2 regions of the Chryseobacillus diguaensis genome follow, and region 1 is predicted to be linked to the other one. Evidence: riboswitches for the same ligand, from Rfam matches in the RefSeq annotation. Region 1 holds a riboswitch; the other holds the start of a gene.
The links. Region 1 has a riboswitch for S-adenosylmethionine ahead of ACOT8F_RS10730 (methionine ABC transporter ATP-binding protein). Riboswitches for the same ligand answer to the same signal wherever they lie in the genome.
Positions count from the first base shown of each region.

Region 1 (4,786 bases):
TGCGCCCTGCCTTTTTTAAATCCCCCATACCGCCAATCCCAACGACAATCGTCATGAATATGATCGGTGCAATTACCATTTTGATCATTTTAATAAAAACGTCAGCAAGAACCTTTAGCTGAACGCCGAATGATGGAAAAATAAATCCCACGCCGATCCCGATCAGAATCCCAATGATTACCTGTATGGTGAGATTCTTAAAATTAACTCTCACTCCTATTCACACCTTCCCTCTGTTTGTCACCGCTTACACAAGTAATTCTATCAATATGTACGGAAAATTTAAACTTAAGGGCCCTAAGAGGATTTCTAATCCCTCTTCCTTCACAAGGAAAAAGGACTCAATTTTCAGAATTAAACGGATAAAAAAAAGAGGAATGCCTGTTGGCATCCCTCTTTTCTACTATTATAATATGCGCAAGCTTCATACCGTATGGACATTTGCTGGGTGTTATGAATCAAATTGCAATGGTTAGCCAAAAATTAGTTGCTGACTGGTACGACAGCACCCTTGTATTTTTGTTTAATAAAGTCTTGAATTTCTTTGCTGTGAAGAACCTCAACAAGTGTTTTGATTTCTTTTCTGTTCTCGTCGCCTTTGCGCACTGCAATGATGTTTACATATGGAGAATCCGCACCTTCAAGCGCAATAGCATCTTTAAGAGGATTCAAGCCTGCAGAGATGGCATAGTTTGTGTTGATTAGGACTGCATCCCCTTCACCGCTTTTGTAAGCTTGAGGAAGATAACTTGCTTCTACATCTGTTTTAAACTTAAGGTTTTTAGGATTTTCAGCAATGTCTTTTACTGTAGCTGTTGTTTTATCAACGCCTGGCTTTAATTTAATCAAACCTTTGCTCTCAAGAAGTGTCAGCATGCGGCCATGATCGGCTACAGAAGAACTCATGATAATTTGGGCGTTGTTAGGAAGCTCTTCAAGCTTTTTATATTTTTTAGAATAAACACCGATCGGCTCAATGTGAATACCGCCTGCATTTACAAAATTGTAATCTTTGTTTTCAGCCATTTGGGCCTTCATATAAGGCATGTGCTGGAAGTAGTTGGCATCAAGTTCTTTGCTTGCTAAAGATTTGTTCGGCAATACATAGTCTTTGAATTTAATAATTTTCAGCTTAACGCCTTTTTTCTCAAGAAGCGGTTCCGCTTTTTCAAGTATTTCAGCATGTGGTACGTTGGATGCCCCAATGACAAGGGTTCCTTTTTGGCCAGCTCCACCGCTTGTGCCGCATGCAGCAAGCGCTGCAACAGTTAAAACAGTAATAAAGGTTAATAATAATTTTCTCATTCTTTTTTCCCCCTAGCGTTTATCCAGTTTTTTAGTAAGTAAGTCTCCAATAATTTGGATGATAAAAACAATGATCAATATGAACACGGTGGCAATAGCCGTTACCTGGATGCTGTCGCGCTGGAATCCGTCTAAGAATGCGTAATCCCCAAGTCCGCCAGCACCAACGAACCCTGCCATTGCAGTAAAGCCTACAGTCGCAATCGCTGTTACGGTAATGCCTGATACTAAAGCAGGCATTGCTTCAGGCAGCAGCACTTTAAAAATAATTGTACTGGTTTTTGCCCCCATTGATTTAGCTGCTTCAATAACACCTTTATCAATTTCTCGAAGGGCAATTTCAACCATTCTTCCATAGAAGGGTGCCGCACCGATAATTAAAGCGGGCAGGGCAGCATCTGCACCAAGAATGGTACCAACAAGAATTTTAGTAAATGGAAGGAGCAATATGATTAAGATAATGAATGGAATCGACCGGAACACATTGACAATGGCTGAGACGATAATATATAAAACTTTGTTTTCCCACAGGTTTCCCCGTCCTGTTAAAAACAGAAGCAATCCTAGGAGCATTCCGAGGACAAAGGTAAACACAACGGAAATGACTGTCATATAGAGCGTTTCATAGGTGGCATTCCAAAGATCACTCCAAACCACGTCAGGTAAAAGCTGACTAAGCATTCGGAATCACCTCCACTTCTACTTTCTGCTGTTTAAGAAAGACAAGAGCATGGTTCAATTCGCTGTCTTCTCCTTCAAGATGAAGAAATAATGTTCCATATGCACCGCTTTGGGTCTGAGTAATTTTCCCATGAAGAATGTTTACGTTCACTTGGTGCTCTCTGATCAGCTCATTAATGACCGGCTGGCCGGTTGAGTCTCCTACAAATGTCAGCTGAACCACTTTGCCTGTCTGATATTGCTTGATCAATAGGTCAATGGTTTCTTTTGCATCTTCCGGCTCTGTAATCTGCTGAACGAACCGCTTTGTAATTGGCTGTTCAGGACGCTGGAAAACCTGCAGCACTTTACCCTCTTCTACAATTCTTCCGTTTTCCATAACCGCTACCCTGTGGCAGATTTTCCTGATTACATGCATCTCATGTGTTATTAAAACAATCGTCAAGCCAAGTCTTTTGTTAATATCTACCAAAAGATCTAAGATTGAATCTGTTGTTTGAGGATCCAGCGCTGAGGTAGCCTCATCACAAAGGAGTACCTGAGGATTGTTGGCCAGCGCTCTCGCAATGCCGACACGCTGTTTTTGTCCTCCGCTTAGCTGTGATGGGTAGGCATTTTCTCTGCCTTCAAGTCCAACCAGATTAATTAATTCTTTCACCCGCTGCAGCCTTTTAGCTTTTGGAACTCCCGCAATTTCAAGAGGAAACCCAATATTTTCACTGACGGTTCTGGACCAGAGGAGATTAAAATGCTGGAAGATCATACTGATTTGCTGCCGTGCTTTTCTTAATCCAGATTCTCCGATCTGATCCATCCTTTTCCCCGCAACCTCAACAGTCCCGCCAGTAGGTTTTTCCAAGCCATTGAGCAGGCGGATCAAGGAACTTTTTCCAGCACCGCTGTATCCAATAATGCCGTATATCTCGCCTTTATCAACTTGAATGTTTACATTGTCAACAGCTGTAATATTCCCTGTTTTTGTAGAATAGGTTTTTGAAACTTCGGATAGTTTAATCATTAAATCACCTTCTTTAGCATTTAAATTAGTAAACGATTGGGAACAGAAAAAGCCTTTCTGCACAAATGAGCAGAAAGGCTTGAATAGGAGTCTTCGCCTTTCTCTCATCTTTCAAAACAGCCAGCTGCTTTGAGTGAATTGGCACCATTTCAGATTAACTGACGGTTGCCGGGTTTCATAGGGCACGTCCCTCCACCTCTCTTGATAAGAGAACAATCGTTTATTCAATTAGCGCATTAATACGCTTAATTAGGTTCGAAGGTGATTATAACACGGATATTTTCTTCCGTCAACTATTAGAATTGTTTTTTCAGAAGGTTTTGTCATGCCTGAGGCACAAGGTAATCCGATTTTTTTCCTGTCGCTTTCTCAATTGCCTGCTCTAAATCCTCAAGCAGATCATCAATGTGTTCAATCCCTACAGAGAGTCGAATGAGGTCTTCCGTCACTCCTGATTGAATCAGCTCATCATGGTCAAGCTGCTGATGAGTTGTGCTCGCAGGATGAATAATCAGGCTCTTCGCATCTCCTACGTTGGCAACATGCGACCATAGCTTGACATTGTTGATGAGTTCGCTGCCTGCCTCTCTTCCGCCGGATATCCCAAACACCGCTACAGCGCCGGCCCCTTTTGGCAAATACTTGTCTGCAAGCGGCTTTGAAGGATGATTTTCGAGACCTGGATATAACACCCAGTCAACGCCTGGATGTTCCTCTAAATAGGCAACCACTTTTTTCGTATTGGCAATATGTTCTTTCATTCTGACATGCAGAGTTTCAAGGCCAAGGGTAAATTGAAAGGCATTGAACGGGCTAATTGCTGGACCTAAATCCCTAAGCAGCTGAACCCTTGCTTTTGCTATGTAAGCAGCCTCCCCAAGTGCTTCAGCATATACGAGGTTGTTATAGCTCGGATCAGGTGTGACAAATCCAGGGAACTTTTCAGAATTCCAATTAAATTTACCGCCATCAACAATAATTCCCCCAAGTGTTGTTCCATTCCCTAAGAGCCACTTCGTTGCAGAGTGGACAACAATGTCCGCTCCAAAATCGATCGGCTTGCATAAATAAGGGGTACCAAATGTGTTATCCACGATTAACGGAATATTTGATTCATGAGCTATATCTGCTATAGCTTCAATATCAATAACCAGTAAACTTGGATTTCCAATTGTTTCTGCAAATACAGCCTTTGTTTTTGGCGTAATAGCACTGCGGAAATTTTCAGGGTTTGAAGGATTGACGAAGGTCGTTTTTATACCATATTTCGGAAGGGTGTTTGCAAATAAATTATAGGTTCCGCCATATAAAGTAGAAGCCGCAACTACTTCATCACCAGCTTCTGCAATATTCAAAATGGAAAGAGTAATAGCCGCCATCCCGCTTGCAACGGCAAGCGCCCCGATTCCTCCTTCAAGTTCTGCTATTCTCTCCTCAAGTACTGTTGCTGTCGGATTATGAATTCGTGTATAAATATAACCCTGTTCCTGCAAAGCAAATAAATTGGCTGCATGATCTGTATTGTTAAATAAATAGGCATTAGACTGATAAATGGGCACAGCTCTCGCACCTGTTATCGGGTCCGCATTCAATCCTCCATGAATTCCAACTGTTTCCTGGCGATATTGTTTGTCTGACATTTTTCTTCCTCCTTCTCATTGTTCAAGCTTATTTTCATGCTGTTCTGAACACACTCGAGTTGTAAAAATTGGACATTATGCTGCAAACAAATTCGGATTCATGCAAAAAACCTCTTCAAAGAAGAGGCTTTCATCCGCTCAC
Region 1 covers NZ_JBMKNV010000005.1:224,054-228,839, forward strand. The annotation lists gene ACOT8F_RS10715 (dicarboxylate/amino acid:cation symporter) at 1-214, opposite strand, end outside; gene ACOT8F_RS10720 (MetQ/NlpA family ABC transporter substrate-binding protein) at 484-1,305, opposite strand; gene ACOT8F_RS10725 (methionine ABC transporter permease) at 1,318-1,986, opposite strand; gene ACOT8F_RS10730 (methionine ABC transporter ATP-binding protein) at 1,979-3,004, opposite strand; SAM riboswitch class I at 3,106-3,215, opposite strand; gene ACOT8F_RS10735 (O-acetylhomoserine aminocarboxypropyltransferase/cysteine synthase family protein) at 3,328-4,644, opposite strand.

Region 2 (4,786 bases), on a different contig from region 1:
TTTTTTAGCCTCGAAAGCATTTTTCCCCCATACTGTAATGCCGTGATTCCGGATTAATATAGCCCCAGTGTCCTCGCTTACATATCTCGAGAAGGTTTCAGCAAGATGAGGTATGTCCGCATAATTTGGAATGATGGGCACTGTGACACTGGCATTCTCTTCCCATTTTCCGAGGGCTTTTATGATTTCCTGCCCTTGAAAAGTCACTTCCCCCGCATCGCCATAAACCTCGGAAATCACATTGTTATCTACTGTATGAACATGGAGACTGCACCCGGCATTTGTCTTTTCATAAATTTCGACATGCAAAAGCGTTTCAGCTGAAGGCTTTAAACCATTTGAATGAATTGCCCTGCCCTTCGCATCCACGAGAAGGAAGTCTTCATCGGTTTCTTTCCGCTTATCCTTGCCGCTCGCCGTTACTAAAAAAGTGACAGGATGATCCTCTACTTTAATAGCTAAATTCCCGCTTGTTCCAGGAAACCAGTCTCTTACTGCCAATTCTCTTTTCACATCGGCAAGCTCTTTCCAACGCTCTTCAAGAAGACTCATGAAAGCACCCTCCTCTTCTCCAGAATATCCATAACGTCGAAAAAGTCAGTAAATGATTCATGCCTAAGGGAAAGCTCACGGCAATTGTCCAGCAAATAATCTCTGGCAATGACAAAATCAGAGAGTTTAGCGGCCTCAAGATCCGTTACAGAATCACCAATCACAATAATTTCATTGTTTTTTTCTGTCAGCTGCCTAATGATAGATGGTTTGCAGCAACCGCAATCATTTTGGCAATTTGAGTCACAGCTGTGAGGCCAGAGAATTTCGATTGTCTCCCCTTCAAAGCTTGCAGAGTTGCAATAGATTAAATCCTCCTGAATGATACCTTTAAGAATTGGCTTCACAAAAAAATCAATGCCGCCGCTCACTATGTATAGCGGAAATCCATTTTCTTTTGCATAATGGACAAATTCTTTAAAGCCCTCCCGAATGGACGCTGTGGAAAGGACAAATTCGATGATGCTATTCTTTTCAGAGCTTGAGAGAAGGGAAAAAATTTTCCCTACTCCTTCGCGAACTGAAACCTCACGGGATAGAACTGTGTTTTTTATGTTTTCCCAGCCAGTCGGCTGAAAGTGTTTCATAATTTGAATAATGTTATCATTTTCTGTTATCGTTCCGTCAAAGTCACAAAATAAAACAGGCTTCAATCCCTTTTCACCTCCTCAGCTCCCCATAAGTCGATCGCTGCCTGAAGGTTTCGGTTTTCTTCCGCTTTTTCATGAAGAGAAATTCCTTCAAGCATCCCATCAATAGCAGCTCTAAAAGCATTTGCCCCGCCTACAGCTCCATACGGATGTCCGTGGATGCCTCCTCCTGCATTGATAATCGATTCGTTCCCGAAATCATGGATCAATAAAGGGACAAGACCCGGATGAATTCCTGCAGATGGAACAGGAAAAATTTGTTTTATAGCCCGCTGAACAGTACATTCCTCTGCAATTTCAAGTGCTGAAGCTTTTTCTAAAGCAACACTTCCGTAAGGAGAAGGGAATAATGAGAAATCGGCTCCGGCATAACGAACCAGTTTTCCAAGCAAAAGAGAGTGGGAAAAGCCATAAAATTTCGATGATGTTAAAGCACCGCTGACAGCTGGGTGCGCCATGATTGGAATCATTATTTCTTCATCTTCAGAAAGACTATGAAGAACATCAAGGCCATAGGAAAATACGTTCAGCAATAGGGCACTTGCCCCTAGCTCTACAGCTCTATTTGCTTTATCCCGAAGTTCAGCAGTCCTTCCTGTCAAATTGACAGCATAGAGTTTCTTTTTGCCCGTTTCTTCAAATACTTGCTGAATGACTTTTTTGCCGGCAATGATTCTTTTCTCAAACGGCGTTTCTGGATTTTCAAAAAGAATTTCATCATCTTTTACAAGATCTGCACCGCCTGTCAGCTGATCTCTCAGCTGTGTTTCAAGAAAATCGATATCCCTTCCGATCACACCTTTGAAAATACTCATCAGCAAAGGCCTGTTGTGAACGCCAAGAATTTCCCTAATCCCTTCAATGCCAAACTTTGCTCCTTTAAAGTCACTGACAGATTCTACAGGAAATTCAAGATCTACTAGCTTTACTTCCCCGTCAAGAGACAGTTTTCCGAAAACCGTTGTAAGAATGGCAGGAATGTCCTGACTGAAATTTAAGGATGGATAAGCAATTTTAACTAAAGCTCTTTTCGTTTTTTGTCCCAAATAACGGCTTGCCTGTTCATCCTCTTCAAGCGCGGTTACTTCAAGTACTTTTCCTTTGTGTTTTTCCAGCTGGATTTTTTCCAGCTGCGGCAGATCAGTCCAAGATCCAATTGTAAGTCCAAGTGCGATTCCTTCTGCCTTTTTATAAAACTCACCCTTTGCATCATGTAAAAGATAAGTTGCAATCCATTCGCTCAATGTGTAAAACCTGCCTTCCTAAAAGCTTTTAAACGCCAAAAATCCCCTTCTTCGCCAGGAAGAAGAGGATGTTTGAAAGTTTCACAAATCTTCCTATCTCCCAGCGTCTGCTGCAAGAATTAGCACCGTGCTTAACCATGTTAAGTCGGTTGCCGGGCTTCATCGGGCTAGTCCCTCCACCTGCTCTTGATAAGAATCGTTATTCAATTATATCGTAAGTCATGAATTTTCCGAAAAAAGAAAATAGTTAAATTCAATTGGATTATGCCAAGATTTTATTTTACTGTCAACCTATTTTTTAAAATTTTAGCTCTGTTAAATTTGTCTGTTGATTGCAGCTAGCAGGCGTACGCTTTCCGCGGGCGGTTTTGAAGCCTCCTGTCGCTGCGCTCCTGCGGGGTCTCCCTTCACTCGCACTCCCGCATTAGTCTCCCGTATCCGTTCCAATCAACAGGTGCTCAAAAATTAACACTATTCATTAACATTGTATAAATTATTTTAAAACAAATTGAGCCTACCGATTCGTTCTGCTGCTTCTCTAATTCGGTGTTCTTCTGTCAGCAGGCCAATTCTGATATACCCCTCTCCAAATTGGCCAAAGCCTGATCCCGGTGCTACTGCTACATGTGTTTTATCTAACAAATAATCAGCAAATTGAACAGACGTGTATCCAGATGGCACAGGCAGCCAGGCGAAAAATGACCCTGGAGGAGCTTGAAATTTCCACCCGATTGCTTGGAAGGACTCTACAAGAGCTTTTCTTCTTGATTCATACATCGCTACAAGCTCTTTCACGCAATCCTGAGATTCCGTTAATGCCGCAGCGGCAGCTGATTGCACGGCTCCAAATAAGCTGACGTACAAATGATCCTGAAAAAGATTGATTGCCTCTATTACCGACTTGTTGCCGATCGCAAAACCGGCACGCCATCCTGCCATATTATATGTTTTGGAAAGGGTGTATATCTCAATTCCGTTATCTTTTGCCCCTTCGGTCTGTAAAAAGCTGACTGGTTTATGACCGTCATACCCGATAGCTCCATATGCAAAATCATGAACTATACAGAGGCTGTGTTCTTCTGCAAATTGGACCGTTTCTTCAAAAAATTCTCTAGATGCCGTTGCACCAGTAGGATTGTTCGGGTAATTTAAAAACATCAGCTTAGCTTTTTTTAAAACATCCTGATGGATCGATTTATAGTCCGGAAGAAACTGATTTTCTTCTAATAGCGGCATGAATGCCATTGAAGCTCCTGCAATTTCAACACCGGACCAGTAATCAGGATAGCCCGGATCTGGCACCATTGCGATATCTCCATAATTAAGCAGGCATTGAGGTATTTCAACAAGGCCAGCTTTTCCTCCAAATAAAACAGCTACTTCAGTTTCAGGATTAATCTCTACATCGTATTCCCTAAGATAAAAATCAGCAACAGCTTTCTTTAGTTCGCTTTTCCCTCGAAATGGAGAATATTTGTGGTTGTTTGGGTCTTCAGCAGCTATTTTTAACCTCTCAACGATATGAGAGGGTGTTGGCTGATCAGGATTCCCCTGTCCGAGATTAATGACATCATAGCCCTCCTTTAGCGCTTGTCCCACTTTCTTAACAAGTGCTGCAAAGAATTGGGATGGCAGGCGTTTTAAAAGCTCAGATTGTTCAAAGGATTTCATTTCATAACACCTTCTCAAAAAATTCTTGAAATTCTAATCACAAATCTTATAGTGTAATTAAGAGTCTGTAAAGAAAAATTTTTCTGAAAATGGCGTCATAAATGAAATGAATCCTTACATATCCTGTATTCAGCTAGATATAAAAATTTGGTGAACCTGAATTCAATTAAAGGCAGGCTGCTGAAAAAATCAGTATTGCCTGCAGCAAGATCCCTAAACCTGATATTATTGTCCTTCCAGAACTTTGGACGACTGGCTATGATTTAACACGGCTTGAAGAAACAGCTGATGCAGAGGGTGCAAAAACGCTTGCTTTTATAAGCAGCCTTGCAATTTTGCATCAGGTTCATATTGTGGCTGGTTCTGTTGCTAAAAAAACGGCACAGGGCATATCGAACACTCTATTTGCAGTAAACAAAGACTGAGAAAACATCCATGAATATACCAAGCTTCACCTTTTTCGTCTAATGAATGAGCATCATTACCTAACAGGCGGAAAAGGAAATGGATTGTATACGTTTGAAGGTCTCAACTGCCCCGGGCTCATTTGCTATGATATCCGGTTCCCGGTGGACCAGTTTCCATGCAGTCCGCGTTGCGGAAGTCCTTTTTGTTGTGGCAAAATGGCCTGTGCCAAGACTTGATCATTGGCGGACTCTTCTCTTAGCA
Region 2 covers NZ_JBMKNV010000013.1:56,349-61,134, forward strand. The annotation lists gene ACOT8F_RS17235 (methylthioribulose 1-phosphate dehydratase) at 1-552, opposite strand, end outside; gene ACOT8F_RS17240 (2-hydroxy-3-keto-5-methylthiopentenyl-1-phosphate phosphatase) at 549-1,205, opposite strand; gene mtnW (2,3-diketo-5-methylthiopentyl-1-phosphate enolase) at 1,202-2,446, opposite strand; SAM riboswitch class I at 2,537-2,642, opposite strand; gene ACOT8F_RS17250 (pyridoxal phosphate-dependent aminotransferase) at 2,945-4,117, opposite strand; partial or broken gene ACOT8F_RS17255 (carbon-nitrogen family hydrolase) at 4,224-4,786, shown strand, end outside.
Region 2: it holds a riboswitch for S-adenosylmethionine, as region 1 does, so the genes downstream of both, mtnW (2,3-diketo-5-methylthiopentyl-1-phosphate enolase) here and ACOT8F_RS10730 (methionine ABC transporter ATP-binding protein) in region 1, are expected to answer to the same signal.